Salinivibrio kushneri: one gene and its partner. The protein of the gene in region 1 interacts with the protein of each later gene in a pairwise test. Links are inferred from orthologs where the notes say so. Each region holds a gene or a part of one and is shown in the gene's direction. Other genes may lie near its edges.

Region 1 (7,910 bases):
GTGGGTCAACCCAAGAAGCGCAGGAAAACATTGGCCTAGAGGTTGCAGGGAAATTGGTTAAATACTCCGACAACGGTTCGACCTTGTCATGCGTCAACTTCCCTGAAGTGTCATTGCCAGAACATAAAGGCCGCTCGCGCTTGCTGCATATTCACGCTAACCGTCCGGGGGTGCTGACCAAAATCAACACCACCTTTGCCGACGAAGACGTCAATATCGCCGCACAGTACTTACAAACATCGTCGCAAATTGGTTATGTGGTGATTGATGTTGAAGACAGCGATCATGCCTACAAGGCACTGAAAAAACTTAAAGCCATCGAAGGCACCATTCGCGCGCGGATCCTGCACTGATTTGTGCCAGAAATAAAAAAGCCCCTGCTGGGGCTTTTTTATTGTTCGCTTTTTGTTACTGACAACGCTTATTGCTCGTCGCGCAGAAAGACGAGCTCATTGCCTTTCGAGTCGGCTTCACTGAAGTAATATCCCGCCACATCAAACGCTTTAATGTCCGCCACTGAGCTCGCGCGCTGATCAATTAAATACCGCGCCATCATCCCGCGTGCTTTTTTGGCATAGAAGCTGATCACCTTGTACTGACCATTCTTATAATCTTTAAACACCGGCGTAATGATGTCGCCTTTGAGCACCTTCTTGTTGACCGCTTTAAAGTATTCATTGGAGGCAAGGTTAACCAACAGCCGGCTACCTTGCGCTGCCAAATCATTATTTAGCGCCTCTGTGATGATATCTCCCCAGAACTGATAGAGGTTATCACCGCGTGGCGTCGACAACTTGGTGCCCATCTCTAAGCGGTAGGGCTGCATCAAGTCGAGCGGGCGCAATAGCCCATACAAGCCAGATAACATACGAAAATGGTCTTGTGCCCAATCGAAGTCTTGCTCAGACATCGAATTCGCATCTAGCCCTGTGTACACATCACCTTTAAAGGCGAGTGCAGCAGGTCGTGCATTCTCTGGGGTAAAGGTTGGCGACCATTCAGAAAAACGAACAGCGTTTAGACTGGCAATTTTATCACTGACTTTCATGAGCGAGGCAATGTCTGCCGGCGTCAGCTGGCGGCAAACCCTAATCAACGCCTCTGAGTGTTCAGTGAGCTGAGGTTGGGTATAACGGTCTGTCGGCAATGGCGTTTCGTAATCCAAGGTTTTTGCAGGAGAAACCACTATCAGCATGTTGCTCGCCCTTTTGTTATTTATCTTTTGCTAAGCCTATCATTCCCGCATAAAAAAACCACCGCTGACCGCCCGCCAGGCTGGCTTATTTTCTCGCCTTTAACGTTTAGGGAGCGGCCACGCCTTATCGTCCAGTTGGCTGTGTAGCTCTGGGAAACGGCGGCTATCAAACACAGGTACTCGACCCAATGAACGCTGGGTGTGATAATCCTGAGCGAGACGCTTGACGATGCCCGATAACAAGAAGATCGCAATCATATTTACCAGCGCCATCATCCCCATTGACGCATCGGCGAGTGTCCACACCAACGGCAGCTCTGCCAACGCACCAAACATAACCATCCCTAAAACCACCGCGCGAAAGTACGGCAACGCCGGTCGACATCGGTGATCAATAAACAATAAATTGGTTTCTGCATACGAATAATTGGCAATAATGGAGGTAAAGGCGAAGAAGAAAATCGCGACTGCGACAAACTGCTCCCCCCAATCACCCACTTGGGCACTTAAGGCTCGCTGGGTTAACTCTACCCCTGTAATTTCGCCACCGGGAATATACTCCCCAGACAAGAGAATGATCGCGACCGTTGCCGTACAAATCACCAGAGTATCGACAAACACCCCGAGCATTTGTACATAACCTTGGGAAACGGGATGAGGCGGATAAGGCGTCGCCGAAGCGGCGGCATTCGGCGCTGACCCCATGCCCGCTTCATTCGAGAATAAGCCGCGCTTGATGCCTTGAATCATGCCCTGTGCCAGGGTGTAACCCAATGCTCCTGATGCCGCTTCGTGAAGACCAAATGCACTCTCTACTACCAGCATGAATACCGCAGGCACCTGCTCAAGATGCGTGACGACCACATACAAGGATAACGACAAATACAGTAGTGCCATCACGGGCACGATCACTTCGGCCGTTCGCGCTATCTGGCGCAAGCCACCATAAATAATCAACCCGCTGACCAGCACTAAGCCTGCGCCCACATAGGCAGGCGGCCAGGCAAAGGCCACTTGTGCCGCTTGTGATATAGAGTTGGCTTGCACCGAATTAAACACTAGGCCAAATGCTAAGATCAGCAATACTGAGAAAAGTACGCCCATCCAACGCATACCTAGCCCATGCTCCATGTAATAGGCCGGACCACCGCGAAAATAGCCGTCGGGATCCTGTACCTTATATACTTGCGCCAGCGTACTCTCTGCAAAAGCAGTCGCCATACCGAGAAATGCCATTAGCCACATCCAAAAGATCGCCCCCGGGCCACCTAAAGACAGAGCCACCGCCACCCCGGCCATGTTCCCCGTCCCCACGCGAGCGGCAAGACCAGTACACAAGGCTTGAAAAGACGAAATACTGCTTCCCTCACGACGTCTACTATGACGCATGACCGAAAACATATGAGAGAAGTGGCGAAACTGGATCCCTCCTAGTTTCAAGGTAAAAAAGATCCCACCACCGATGAGCACATAAATGAGTACCGAGCCCCAAATCAGATCATTAATAAAAGTGAGTAGGCTCAATGGACTGTCCCTCGTCGTAGTTAAGTAAGGATAATGAGCAATGCGGCGCAATCTTCGCGTGAACCTCTTCCTAGGTCAATTCAAACCCATCACGGCTGGGGCAACCGTCACTCATTTTAAAAATCAGTGATTGTGGTCTCATAAAAACTTCATCGGACTGCCACAAATGAGAAATACTTCAATTTTACGTTAGGGGAAGCTGTGGTACTTAAAAACTGACCGCAAGGTGAAAAAGAGGTGACTATGGAAAACATTGCCTTTAACGATTTGTTCGAGCAAGACAAGCCACAACGCAACGGACGCGCGAAACCAGTCAAACGTAAATGGAGAGAAATTGAAGCGCTGAAAGACAAACAGCGGCTTAAAAAAGAATTGGAAGAAATCGATATTTTTGGCGATTTCTCTCAACTGGACCTCGATTAACTCACCCTCAACATAGGATTGCTAAAAGGTGCTCACTGAGCACCTTTTTTTCATCATCCCTCAGCGACTTCGACTACTCCGCCTCGAGATAAGGCTGCCAATCAATCGGGGTTTTCCCCTGCGCTTGCAACAGCGCATTGGTTTGTGAAAAATGCTGACAACCAAAAAAGCCACGATGCGCGGATAGCGGTGATGGGTGAGGCGCGGTGAGTACATGATGCCGCTGACGGTCAATCGCTTTGCCTTTTTTCTGGGCATGCGCGCCCCATAATAAGAACACCACGCCTTGGCATTGCTGATTCACGGCCTCAATGACACGATCCGTAAAGGTTTCCCACCCAAGTTTGGCGTGGGAGTGCGCCTTCCCTTGCTCCACGGTCAGCACAGTATTGAGCAACAACACGCCTTGTTCGGCCCAGCTTTTTAAATAACCGTGAGAAGGCGTCGTAAAGCCCTCAATATCGGTCGCCAGCTCTTTGTAAATATTGACCAGTGACGGTGGTGTCTTCACACCTGGTAGCACGGAAAAACACAATCCGTGAGCTTGGTGCGGCCCGTGATACGGGTCTTGGCCCAGAATCACCACCTTTACATCGCCCAGCTCAGTATAGCGAAAGGCGTTAAACACATCTTCCTTAGGCGGAAAAACTGTCACGCCATTCGCACGTGCTTGCTCAACATAGGCCAAGGTTTCTCTAAAGTAATCTTGTTGTTTCTCACCAGCCAGCACCTGCTGCCACGTTTGCGCCTGAGTCATGGTTGCTCCTTTTCATCACACTGGCGCTATTCTAACGAGGCAGCGAGGCAAAATCAGTGTGTGGCGCGATCTTTTGTTCGCTCGGTGTGTGAATGGTAGTGGCGCTGACAGCGACCTTGTACTGCGCGGTTAGGGGTCGGCAAGCTAGCACGCGTTATCGTTGTCTTGATCATGGGGCATTCCTCATCATTGCGGATTCATCTTTCCCTATGAAATATTGATGCCAACTTTAAAAAACAAAAACAATCAATACCTTACATAAGTTCCGTATTAACTTGTGCCAAAAGGTGAACACACGTGGTGCAAATTTGCCTCATTAGCGCGCACACATCATTGTCTCATCATTAAAACTTTCATATGTAATTTTATTACCACATTTTTAACCAAAACGCTGCGGCATCTATCGCATCGACGGAGGGCGCGTGCTACAGTAAACACATTAGATAGACAAAGATTGATATAAGATAAATATCATAATGTTAAGAGTTAAATAAAATTGATTTATGTCAATAAAACCCCACTCTATAAAGGGTATATATAGTCACTCAAAATGATGAAATCTTACATCATAATAGTCACTATCATAAAAGGGGATAGGCCATGATCACTGGTATTCAAGTAACCTCAGCGGCCAATGATGAACTCGTTAATTCTATTTGGCTGATCGATAAAGACACCGATCAAGCACGTTGTGTCTGTGCCAAACAAGGCTTTGAAGCGGATCAGGAAGTTGCCCTATCTTCTTTGGGTGAATTCGATTACCGCGAAGTGAATATCGAAACACAAGCCATCAACGAAGGCGGCCAGCACCTTAATGTCAACGTACTAAAGCGTGAGACACTGGAAGATGCGGCTAAACACCCAGAGAAGTACCCACAGCTAACGATCCGTGTCTCTGGCTATGCGGTTCGCTTTAACTCACTGACCCCTGAGCAACAGCGCGACGTGATCACCCGTACTTTTACCAGCTCTCTATAGCCGTTCAACCAACGCTAACCAGACTGTGTATCAAATCAAACAGCCCGCAATCGCGGGCTGTTTTTGTATTAATAATGGTAATCTGTGGCTAGGCCTTACCCATTCACTTCAAGCAAGTAATCTCTTAGCGTTTGGAAATCAGCCTCTTGCTCGCGTGAAAGCAACGTCATTTGCGCATGCTTTGCCAGCGGCCCGGGAAGAGGAATATCTTTACCGAGGATCGCGTCGACCGACTCTTTAAATTTTGCCGGGTGAGCCGTGCACAAGAAGATCCCCTCTTCCCCTTCTTTCAGCTGCTCCGCGAGCAATCGGTATGCAATGGCACCATGGGGTTCACACAAGTAGCCCGCCTGAGAGAGTGACTTTAAGCTCTCAGCCGTTTCCTCATCGTCAGCACGCCCTGAGGCAAGTTCACTCAACGTCCACTGCTCACGGCGGAAAAGCTCTTCGATACGTGGCCAGTTATTGGGCTGACTCACGTCCATCGCGTTGGACAACGTGGCGATGGTTTGCTGCGGTGCCCACTCGCCTGAATCGAGGTACCGTGGCACGGTGTCATTAGCATTGGTGCCAGCGATAAAGCGCTTTATCGGCAGTCCCATCGCTTTAGCAAGCAAGCCTGCAGTGAGGTTGCCAAAATTACCACTGGGCACCGATATCACCACTTGGTCTCGCTTGTGTGGAGGCATTTGCGCCACCGCTTCGAAGTAGTAACAAATCTGTGCCATTAAGCGGCTAATGTTGATGGAGTTGGCCGAGTTAAGGCCAATGGTCTGACGAAGCTCGCTATCATCAAAGGCTTGTTTCACCATACTTTGGCAGTCATCAAAGGTGCCATTGATCGCGACCGTATGAATATTGCCTCCGAGGGTGCAAAAAAGCTTTTCCTGCAGCGGGCTGATTTTGCCTTTCGGGTACAAGATAACCACGTCGATATTATCAATGCCGTAAAACGCGTGAGCGACCGCGGCTCCCGTGTCCCCTGACGTTGCGGTAAGGATGGTGATCTTTTTGCCATCAGATACCGCCGCTAGCGACTGCGCCATAAAACGGCCACCAAAGTCTTTAAAGGCCAGTGTCGGGCCATGGAAAAGCTCTAGCGCATGAATATGGTCATCCACTTGTTCAAGTGGCGCGGCAAAGCTAAACGCATTACTAACCAGTTCGCTGATTTGGCTTTTGGGTAGTTCATCGCCAATGAGCGCGGATAAAATCTCGCTACTACGCTCCACCAAGGGCATGGCCAGTAATGCCTCGATGTCGTCGAAATACGGCAGCTTATCGGGAAAGAATAACCCTTGGCCGCGACCGAGCCCTTGCTGGACAGCTTGCGAGAATGACACGGTTTCACTGTGATCTTTGATGTTGTATAGCTTCATGCCTGACTTCCTATTTCTTTCGCGCCCTGTCCATCAATGCGACATACATGAACAAAGCCATCATTATTTTGTACATAGTGCTCGCGCAACCACTGCGCTAACCGCTCTGCCACCTGCAAATCATCACAAATGCTAAATAGCGTCGGTCCTGAGCCCGAGATCCCTGTCGCCAATGCACCACAGCTGGCCGCATAGTCGCGAGCGTCCACAAACCCCGGCAACAGTTTTTGCCGATACGGTTCAGCAACCACATCGCAAATTAAACTCGCCGCCAGTTGAGGCTGCTGGGTGTGGCACGCGTGAATAAAGCCGCCGAGGTAGCGACCATGAGCGATCACATCTTGCCGACGATACTGGGCGGGCAAGATGGTACGCGCCTCTGCGGTCGACACTTTGATGCCCGGGTAAGCCATCACCCAATACCAGTTTTCAAAGTGTGGCACCGCCTGACTAATTACCCCTTGGCTTTCCAACATAAGCTGCAAACCACCCAGGTAACACGGCGCGACATTGTCATAGTGTAAGCTGCCAGATATGGACGCTTCCATTTCCCCCATGAGCGTTAACATGGTGGTCTCATCAAGCGCATCGTCATGAAAACGATTAAGGGCATCGAGCGCGGCAACGATCGAGCATGCACTGGAACCAAGCCCTGATCCTATGGGCATATTTTTTTCCAGTACCATCGCCACCGGCTTCACAGAGAGGTGGTTAGCTTTTAGCGCCTCGACGTAGGCCAAGTAAGCCTTATAGACAATGTTGTCCTGCTCATTAGAGGGCAGCTTATCAGTAAAGCGGCCTTGGCAGCGCAATGAAAACGCATGATTTCCACCGTCAGCCACTTCCACCACATCACCCAGTAAGCTCCCATCAACCGGGCTCACCGCGGCGCCCAGCACATCGAACCCTACGCTCACATTGCCAATAGAGGCAGGCGCATAAACACGGACAGCCATGACTAAACTCCTAACTTCCAACCCAGGGTACGCATTAAGTCCGCAAACACCCCAGCAGCGGTCACGGCTGTTCCCGCGCCATAGCCGCGCAGTACCAATGGAATTGGCTGATAATAACGGCTATAGAAGGCCAATGCGTTCTCACCCTCTTTAATCTTATTCATCGGGTCATCGTCGGATACGGCTTGGATTTTGACAAAGCAGCGCCCGTCTTCAATACCACCGATATACCGCAAAACTTTACCTTCTTTGGCGGCTTCCTCTGACCATTGTTTAAAGTACGCATCGGCTTGAGGCAAGCGGGCCATGAAACTTTCAACATCGCCAGACTGATCAAAGCCAGGCGGAAGCGCTGGCTCGACCTCGACATCGTCAAGTTCGAGCTCCATGCCGGCTTCACGAGCCAAAATCAAGAGTTTACGTGCCACATCCATGCCCGACAGATCGTCCCGCGGATCCGGTTCGGTAAAACCATTATCACGCGCCACCTTGGTCGCGTCACTAAAGCTGGCACCTTCATCCAGCTTCCCGAAAATATGCGAGAGCGAACCCGATAAAATGCCAGAAAAACGTGACAATTCATCCCCCGCTGCAATCAGGTTCTGTAGGTTCTCAATAACTGGTAAGCCAGCCCCCACCGTGGTCTCATACATGAACTTTCGGTGGGTCCCACGCGCCGCCTGACGCAGTTGGTGATA
Region 2 (8,157 bases), 260 kb from region 1 along the record:
ACGATAGGCAATAAGCAAATGCTCCGATCGGCTCAACGCGTGTTTGAGTTGGCTCAGGCTCTCGGGGGCAAGGCCGTAGCCATGTTGCTCAATCCAGGCGAGCAACAAGGCAAGGTTGACGTTACCTTGGTGCTCGTCTTGGAGCTTGAGGCAGGCTTGTTTCACCTCTGGCTTGCCATAATGATGTAAACAAAACTGCCACAGGTCGGCGGGGTTCGCCATCCCAGGGGTTAGCTTTGAGTGAATGTCGCCTCCAGGGCTTCCAGCTCTTCTTGTCGCTCCATCCATTCTTGTTCCACCTCTTCGAGCGTCGATTTGGCATCCGCTTGACGTTGCAATTGCGCCGTGAGTCGCGCTTTGTTATCACTGTGATAAATCTCAGGATCCGCCAACTGGCTTTCCGCGTCACTGATAATGGCAGAGAGTTGTTCTATCTGTGTGTCGAGATTGTCAATTTTTTTCCGCAAAGGCGCCGTTTGCTTGCGTAATTCGGCATCGCGGCGTTTTTGCGCTTTGCGATCCACTTGGGTTTGTTGCGGTGCTGTTTTCTCCGCGGCCGCTTGTTTTTTGCTCTCAGCGCGATCAGCACGCTGTTGATCGGTCAGCCAGCGATGATAATCGTTCAAGTCTCCATCAAAGGGTAGCACTGCGCCATTGTCGACCAAGTACAAGTCATCGGTAGTGGCGCGCAGCAAAAAGCGATCGTGACTGACAATCACCATCGCGCCCTCGTAGGACTGTAAAGCCAGCGTTAATGCTTGGCGCATATCCAGGTCAAGGTGGTTAGTGGGCTCATCGAGTAGCAGTAGGTTCGGTTTTTGCCACACCAGCAAAGCGAGCACCAAGCGGGCTTTTTCGCCTCCAGAAAAGGGGCCGATGGGCTCGAGCGCCTTGTCGCCTTGAAAGCCAAACCGGCCGAGAAAATCACGCAAGGTTTGCTCAGCAGTGGTAGGGGCTAACCGGTTTAGGTGCTGAAGTGGCGTATCGTCGATCCGCAACGTATCAAGTTGGTGTTGGGCAAAATAGCCAATTTTCACCCCTTGTGAATAGGTTAATTCACCGGCCATGGCGGGTAGGCTACCCGCGAGCAGTTTAATCAGGGTTGATTTACCCGCACCATTGCGCCCTAGTAAGCCAATGCGCGCCCCCGGCACCAGGTTAAGGCGAATGTTTTCAATAATGGGGGTCTTATCATAACCAGCCGCCACCTTGTCCATCATCAAAATCGGTGTGGGTAAGGCATCCGGGGTGAAGAAGGTAAAACTAAATGGGTTATCGTATTGCGCGGGCAATACCTTCTCCATCCGCTCAAGGGCTTTAATCCGACTTTGCGCTTGACGGGCTTTGGTCGCTTTGTAGCGAAAGCGATCAATATACGATTGCATGTGGTTAATTTGCTTTTGTTGCTTTTCGTACTGCGCCTGTTGTTGAGCCAATTTTTGCGCGCGCATTTGTTCAAAGTCGGAATAATTACCCGTATATTCATTAAGCTGTTGGTGCTCAATATGAATAATACGGTTGACGACAGGATCCAAAAAGTCCCGGTCGTGAGAGATCAACACCAAGGTCCCTGGATATTGCTGTAGCCATTTTTCCAGCCACATCACCGCATCGAGATCTAGGTGGTTGGTGGGTTCATCCAGCAACAGCAGATCAGAGCGGCATAATAGCGCTTGTGCTAAGTTCAGCCGCATTCGCCAGCCACCTGAGAATTGGGTGAGTGACCAGTGGATTTGTGGTTGGCTAAAGCCCAAACCATCAAGCAGACTCGCAGCGCGTGCTTCAATGGTATAACCACCAATGGCATCCAATTTGTCGTGCAACATCGCTACCGCATTACCATCATCACGGGTTTCGGCGTCGCGTAAGGCTTGCTGTAGCTCGCGGTATTCGCTATCGCCATCAATGACGTATTCAAGTGCGCTTTTGTCGAGTGCCGGGGTTTCTTGCGCCACCCATGCTACCTGCCACTGACTCGGATAGTCACAATTGCCGGCATCCAACGATAATTGATGGCGCAGCAATGCAAACAGGCTAGATTTGCCACAGCCATTTTTTCCCACCAAACCGACTTTGTCGCCTGGCGAAATAGTGGCAGAAGTGTGGTCAAGCAGGGGCTTACCACCACGAAGCAGTTGAATGTCGGAGAAGCGAATCATGATTTCTCAGTCTGTCTCGGGTTGATGGATGCGCATGGTTGCGCGGTCGTTATACCAGCTTGATACGGGGATTGCCAAATTCTACCGCGTCATCCCACTGGTCAGACACAGACGGGGCATATTTGTGTGTTAAAGTTAAAAACATGGAACAAATGAACAGATTGCGTTCTTACAATAATCATAACGACAAGGAAGCCTATGCCCCGAGATAAGGCTGAAAGCCCCTCTCTTCCCAAGGTACTGGTGATTTTTGCTCACCCCGACCCCGATGAATCTGTTGCCAATCGTCGCTTAATTGAGGCCATTACGCCGTTGTCCCATGTCACAGTCCATGATATTTACGCCGCATACCCTGATTTTGTGGTGGACGTGCATCATGAGCGTGCGTTGGTCACTGACGCCGATGTGTTGGTCTTTCAGCATCCACTGCAAATGTATTCCTGTCCGGCATTGTTAAAAGAGTGGATAGATGTGGTGTTAGGGAAAGGGTTTGCTCATGGACAAGGCGGGGATGCGTTGGCCGGTAAAACCTGTCGTTTTGTGGTGACCACTGGCGGTGCGGCCGAAGCGTTTAGCCAGCAAGGTTACAATAAATATTCGATGGCCGAGTTATTGCAACCCTTTGAGTTAACCGCCTCATTATGTCGGATGTATTGGATCCCGCCGTTGGTGTTGCACTGGGCACGTCGCGTTGGCGATGCCGATCGCGATGCGTTTGCCGAGATTTACGCCGATTGGCTCGCCGATCCATTGGCGCAACAAGGAGGAGAGGATGGATAACAACCTCTTATCGGTGGCTTTTGTCTTTTTATTGGCCGCGGTGATTGCGGTTCCGTTGGCACAGCGCTTGGGCATGGGCTCTGTCCTCGGTTATTTGCTGGCAGGCATAGTGATCGGGCCTTGGGGGCTGGGTCTGGTCCGTGATGTGGATGCGATTCTCCATTTTGCGGAATTTGGCGTGGTGCTGCTGCTGTTTTTGATTGGTCTGGAGCTGAACCCGAAAAAGTTGCTGCAAATGCGCCGACCGATTATCGGGCTTGGGGGCAGTCAGGTGGTACTCACCGCGTTCGCCATTGGTGTGGTATGTATGATGACAGGCTTAACCCTTTCCCAATCATTAGTGATTGGAGTTGGCCTGGCGCTTTCTTCTACCGCGATTGCGATGAAAATTATCGAAGATCAACGCCTAATGCGCAGCGAAACCGGACAGTCAGGCTTTGCGGTCTTGCTCTTCCAAGACATTGCGGTAATCCCGATGCTCGCGATGATCCCTGCGCTTGCCGGTGGCAGTGCCGGTAGCTGGCTCGACGTATTATGGATGTTTGTCGGTATCGGTATTTTGCTGGTAGGCGGTCATTTCCTGCTGCGCCCGCTGTTTCGTTTAGTGGCCATGAGCGGTGTCACCGAGCTATTTACCGTGACCTCGTTGGCCTTGGTGATTGGTATTGCCCTGGCCATGCAAGCATTGGGCTTATCGATGGCGCTCGGGGCGTTTCTTGCGGGCGTATTGCTTGCTGAAAGTGAATACCGTCATGAGCTAGAAACCGCGATTGAGCCTTTCAAAGGTTTGTTGCTCGGGCTGTTCTTTATTGCGGTGGGGATGACCGTTGATCTCGGCTTATTGCTCGATTATCCCCTCGCAATTTTAGGCACGGTGGCAGCGTTAATTTTTGCAAAAACCATATTGCTTTACGGGTTGGCGCGTCTGTTTGGCGTGGCGCCAAAGGCACGTAGTCAAATGGCGGTGTTGCTTAGCCAAGGCGGGGAGTTTGCGTTTGTTATTTTTACTGCCGCGCGCAGCCAAGGGTTACTCGACCAGCCATTGAATGCATTTTTGTTGGTGGTGGTGAGCTTATCAATGATGACGACGCCTTTAATGCTGACGCTTCAACAGCGCTGGTTTGCCCGCACGTTCAACGAGCCAGAGGAAGCGCCGCCCCAAGGACAGTTTGAGCAAGCTGATGCGCGCGTGATCATTGCCGGTTTTGGTCGCTTTGGTCAGGTGGTAGGGCGTTTGATGTTCGCTAACAAAATTGGCGTAACCATATTGGAACGTGATCCGACACAAATTAAGCTGCTACGTCGCTTTGGCTATGAAGTGTATTATGGCGACGCAACCCAGCTCGACTTATTACGGGCGGCCGGTGCGCATACCGCAGAAGCGATTGTGATTTGTACCGATTCGCCTGACGAGGTGATGGAGATTGTTGATCTTTGTGCGCGCCATTTCCCTAACTTAAAGGTAATGGCACGGGCGCGGAGCCGTGTAGAGGCTTATCAATTGATGGCGCAGGGCGTTGACCAGTTCTCGCGTGAAACCTTTTTGGGCGCACTTGAACTGGGGCGGCAGACGCTAGAGTCACTGGGTATGCATCCGTATAAAGCCAAGCGAGCCGAAATTTTATTCCGTAAGTTGGATATGCGGGTATTGCAAGATCTATTGCCGCAACACAGCGAAGACTTGGCGACGGCCTCCCGAGTGAAAGAAGCACGCAAAGAGTTGGAAGAAATTTTTGACCGAGAAATGCGTGGTGACAGTGAGCGGCACCAAAGTTGGAACCGAGATGAGTAAGGTGTTGAAGTGAAAAAACGTTTCATTGCTGGGGCAGCATGCCCAGCGTGTCAACAACTCGATACGTTACGAGTATGGCGCGAAAATAATATTGACAAAGTAGAATGTGTCAGCTGCGATTATCATGATAGTCGGTTGCCTGATTCGGCACAGCAGTCACACTCTGGTGCCGAGTCAGCAGAGAATGTCATTGGGATCTTTAAACCGGAGTAGGGGATCCGTTATCATCGGCAGTCCATTTACCTTCCGGTCTCGGAGCGAGCATGAAAATTGCAAAAGATGTGGTAGTCAGCCTGGCTTACCAAGTAAAAAATGAAGATGGTGCACTTGTTGACGAATCAACAGCACAAGAGCCTCTCCAATACCTGCACGGTCATCGTAACCTGATTGTAGGTCTTGAGAACGCGCTGGAAGGCCGCGAAAAAGGTGAGAGCTTTGACGTGACTGTAGGCCCAGACGAAGCCTATGGCGATTACCAAGAAGCCATGGTACAACGCGTACCGGCTAACGTATTCCAAGGCGTAGACCAAGTAGAAGTGGGCATGCGCTTTATGGCAGAAACGGACCAAGGCCAAATCCCGGTCGAAGTGACTGAAGTTGATGGTGAAGAAGTGGTAGTTGACGCTAACCACATGCTAGCCGGTCAAACCCTGTCTTTCTCTGTGGAAGTGGTTGACGTTCGCGAAGCGACAGAAGAGGAAGTGTCTCACGGTCATATTCACCAAGAGGGTGAAAGCTGTGGTCACGACCACTAAGACGGTCTCCGTCTGTGGTGAATGAAAGGCGCCGAATGGCGCCTTTTTCGTATCAGTAGTGCGGTGGCGGCGTTTCTTCTGCTTGGCTGGCAATGTTTTCCGGCTCTATGTTTTTTAATTTACTGACTAAGTATTGAATCTGTACCGTCATACGCTCAATGTCCCCCTGCTGCTGGGTTAACGCGCTGTTGAGCTGCTCGAGGGTGTCTTCTTGAAAAGCGACCTTATATTCCAGGTCGTCGATTTGTTGCTGTAACTTATCAATCTCACTCATACTGCTCTCTCGCTATTGCGCGTCGGTTAACCAAGCTTGGGCGATACCGGCGGATGTCCCGGAAATCACGCGCCCCGTGGGGTCGATAGCCACATCATACACGACTGCGCTCGGTGGGCGAGTGTCTGGTTGCGCCAAGGCTTGCCAGCGGCCGATGTTTTCACCGCTTTGTACGTCCCATAACTCGACCCGCTGTGAGGGGGTACCAGTGGCCAGTTGACGGCCGTCATCGGAAAAGCGGGCACTGGCGTAAATCGCTTGGCGAGCAAAAATATCCAATTCACTCACCTTATCTCCGCTCGGCAGAGCCCAAATTACCGCGCGGTTGCCGCCATCAGAGACGAACGCGTATTGCCCTTCTCGATGTAGCGCGACTTGCTTAACCCTTTGGTCGTACGCAAAGTCGTTAATAATCTGCCCCGAGTCGGTTTCCCAAAAGTAGGCATGATGGTCATTGCCACCGGAGAGTACGTACGCACCATTGGGCGAAATCGCCACGGCATTGACTTTATCGCGATGCGCCAGGAACTCTAAGCGCCTTCCCGTGCCTAAGTCGATGAATAATGCTTTGCCGTTAGACATAGCCAGCACCAATTTTTCACCATTGTTACTGATCGCGGCATCACGAATGATGCCGTCAGAAATGGACCAAAGCCCTTGAGACTGGCTCCAAGCCAGATCCCACACGGCAAAGTTTTGTGCCGTGGCAGTAATGGCATAGCGTTTATTATCGGAAATATGGCTGACCACCACAGGGTTCGCATTGGGGTCTTGCGGCCCCAGCTCCGCTAATTGCTGATTGGTGACAAGATCCCACAGCACGATATCGGTTTCGTCCGAGGCGAGTAAGGCAAACCGGCCATCGCGGCTAAGGCTAAAGCTGGTGGCGCCTTCAGGGTGGATTGACCAGCGCTGGGCTTCTTTGCCAGACTGCCAACAGCCAAAAAGTGCGCTTAAAACAATAAAAATGCCAACAATGTGGCGGATTTTGGGCATCATACTTGAGTTCCAGAGTGTGCAGCCATATAACCACGAGTATATGGATAGAAACAGGCTTTCGCATGGTTGATGCGTCAGTAAGTACAATACGAGGATTAATCCTTACCATCAACGGAGTACCCAATGAAATCAGTAATGAAGATGTCGCTACTCGCGGCAACCGTTGCCTTTGCCGTCGGCTGTCAGCAAGAAGACGCAAAAGTAGAGCAAACCAACCAAGCGGCTGAACAAGCCGAAGCGGCGTTTGCGAACGAAGACGACAAAGCAGCCTACGCGATTGGCGCTTCTTTGGCACAGTATCTTAATGCCAACCTTGAACAGCAGGCTGAAATCGGCCTAGAGCTGGACAAAGAGGTGGTACTGCAAGGGGTGCAAGACGTCTTTAAAGGTGAGTCAAAATTGACGGACGAGCAAGCACAAGCGGCGCTGCAATCGCTTGATCAGCGTGTGACCAAGCTTGCGCAACAACAAGCAAAAGAAAAAGCAGAAGCGGCAATCGCCGATGGTGAAAAATACCGCTCCGAGTTTGCCCAAAAAGAGGGCGTGAAAGAAACGGATTCTGGGCTGTTGTACAAAGTTGACAGCATGGGTGAAGGCGAGAAGCCATCAGCAGAAGATACCGTTGTGGTCCATTACAAAGGTACCCTGACTGATGGCACGCAATTTGACAGCTCGTACGAGCGTGGTGAGCCGGCCACTTTCCCACTTAACCGTGTGATCCCAGGCTGGACTGAAGGGGTGCAATTGATGCCTGTGGGCTCTAAGTTTACCTTTGTTGTGCCGCCAGAGTTAGCTTATGGTGACCAAGACACCGCATCAATCCCTGCCAACTCAACCTTGGTGTTTGATGTTGAGCTACTTGAAATTAAAGATGATGCGAAAAAAGGCAGCGCGAGCGAAGGCTAAAACGCAGTGTCTTTAGCCGTGATACCAGCCCCGGCCTTGCCGGGGCTTTTTGCATTTCTAGATAGGAATTCTGTTAAACTGAGCGTAGAGCAATAAAGATAAACGGTCGAATAAGGATAGGCGTACGTGGTACCGACAGAGGGTTTTGGCGCGAACATTATGACGGAAAGTGAGCTCATCGAGCCCAATCCACTCAACCAACAAGACAGCATTATATTGCAGTCCTACTCGGCTGTGGTCGATGGGCTAGCAGCCTTGATTGGTGAGCATTGTGAAATCGTGCTGCATGCATTGGACGATCTAAATAAATCGGCGATAAAAATTGCCAACGGCGAAAATACCGGGCGCCAGGTAGGCTCGCCCATCACTGACTTAGCGTTGCGTATGCTACGTGATATTGAGGGATCAGAGCGTAACTTTTCCCGCGCGTATTTTACCCGCGCCAAAAGTGGCACCCTAATGAAGTCGATCACGGTGGCTATCCGGAACGGA

What was found.
Region 2: the proteins of grcA (region 1) and slyD interact in binary tests that used the Escherichia coli proteins (3 or more experiments, as listed by UniProt). The link is inferred for Salinivibrio kushneri from one-to-one orthologs.

The regions. Positions count from the first base shown.
Region 1 is NZ_CP114588.1:494,834-502,743, reverse strand. What follows is about bases 3,504-6,188. They hold grcA (autonomous glycyl radical cofactor GrcA), read left to right. Parts: upstream 3,504-4,499; coding sequence 4,500-4,877; downstream 4,878-6,188. Other genes in these bases: thrC (threonine synthase), read right to left, coding at 4,973-6,188; ung (uracil-DNA glycosylase), read right to left, coding at 3,504-3,899. Outside these bases: serA (phosphoglycerate dehydrogenase), read left to right, coding at 1-353; peroxide stress protein YaaA, read right to left, coding at 422-1,195; N8M53_RS02460 (alanine/glycine:cation symporter family protein), read right to left, coding at 1,295-2,719; N8M53_RS02455 (DUF3545 family protein), read left to right, coding at 2,963-3,142; more of ung, read right to left, coding at 3,216-3,503; more of thrC, read right to left, coding at 6,189-6,256; thrB (homoserine kinase), read right to left, coding at 6,253-7,212; thrA (bifunctional aspartate kinase/homoserine dehydrogenase I), read right to left, coding at 7,215-7,910. UniProt on the Escherichia coli protein: Acts as a radical domain for damaged PFL and possibly other radical proteins.
Region 2 is NZ_CP114588.1:236,274-244,430, forward strand. What follows is about bases 3,809-6,740. They hold slyD (peptidylprolyl isomerase), read left to right. Parts: upstream 3,809-4,994; coding sequence 4,995-5,486; downstream 5,487-6,740. Other genes in these bases: kefB (glutathione-regulated potassium-efflux system protein KefB), read left to right, coding at 3,809-4,731; N8M53_RS01165 (YheV family putative zinc ribbon protein), read left to right, coding at 4,741-4,944; N8M53_RS01175 (SlyX family protein), read right to left, coding at 5,539-5,760; N8M53_RS01180 (WD40 repeat domain-containing protein), read right to left, coding at 5,773-6,740. Also shown: N8M53_RS01145 (TIGR02444 family protein), read right to left, coding at 1-222; N8M53_RS01150 (ABC transporter ATP-binding protein), read right to left, coding at 231-2,159; glutathione-regulated potassium-efflux system ancillary protein KefG, read left to right, coding at 2,358-2,939; more of kefB, read left to right, coding at 2,932-3,808; more of N8M53_RS01180, read right to left, coding at 6,741-6,756; fkpA (FKBP-type peptidyl-prolyl cis-trans isomerase), read left to right, coding at 6,883-7,665; N8M53_RS01190 (helix-turn-helix transcriptional regulator), read left to right, coding at 7,825-8,157. UniProt on the Escherichia coli protein: Folding helper with both chaperone and peptidyl-prolyl cis-trans isomerase (PPIase) activities. Chaperone activity prevents aggregation of unfolded or partially folded proteins and promotes their correct folding.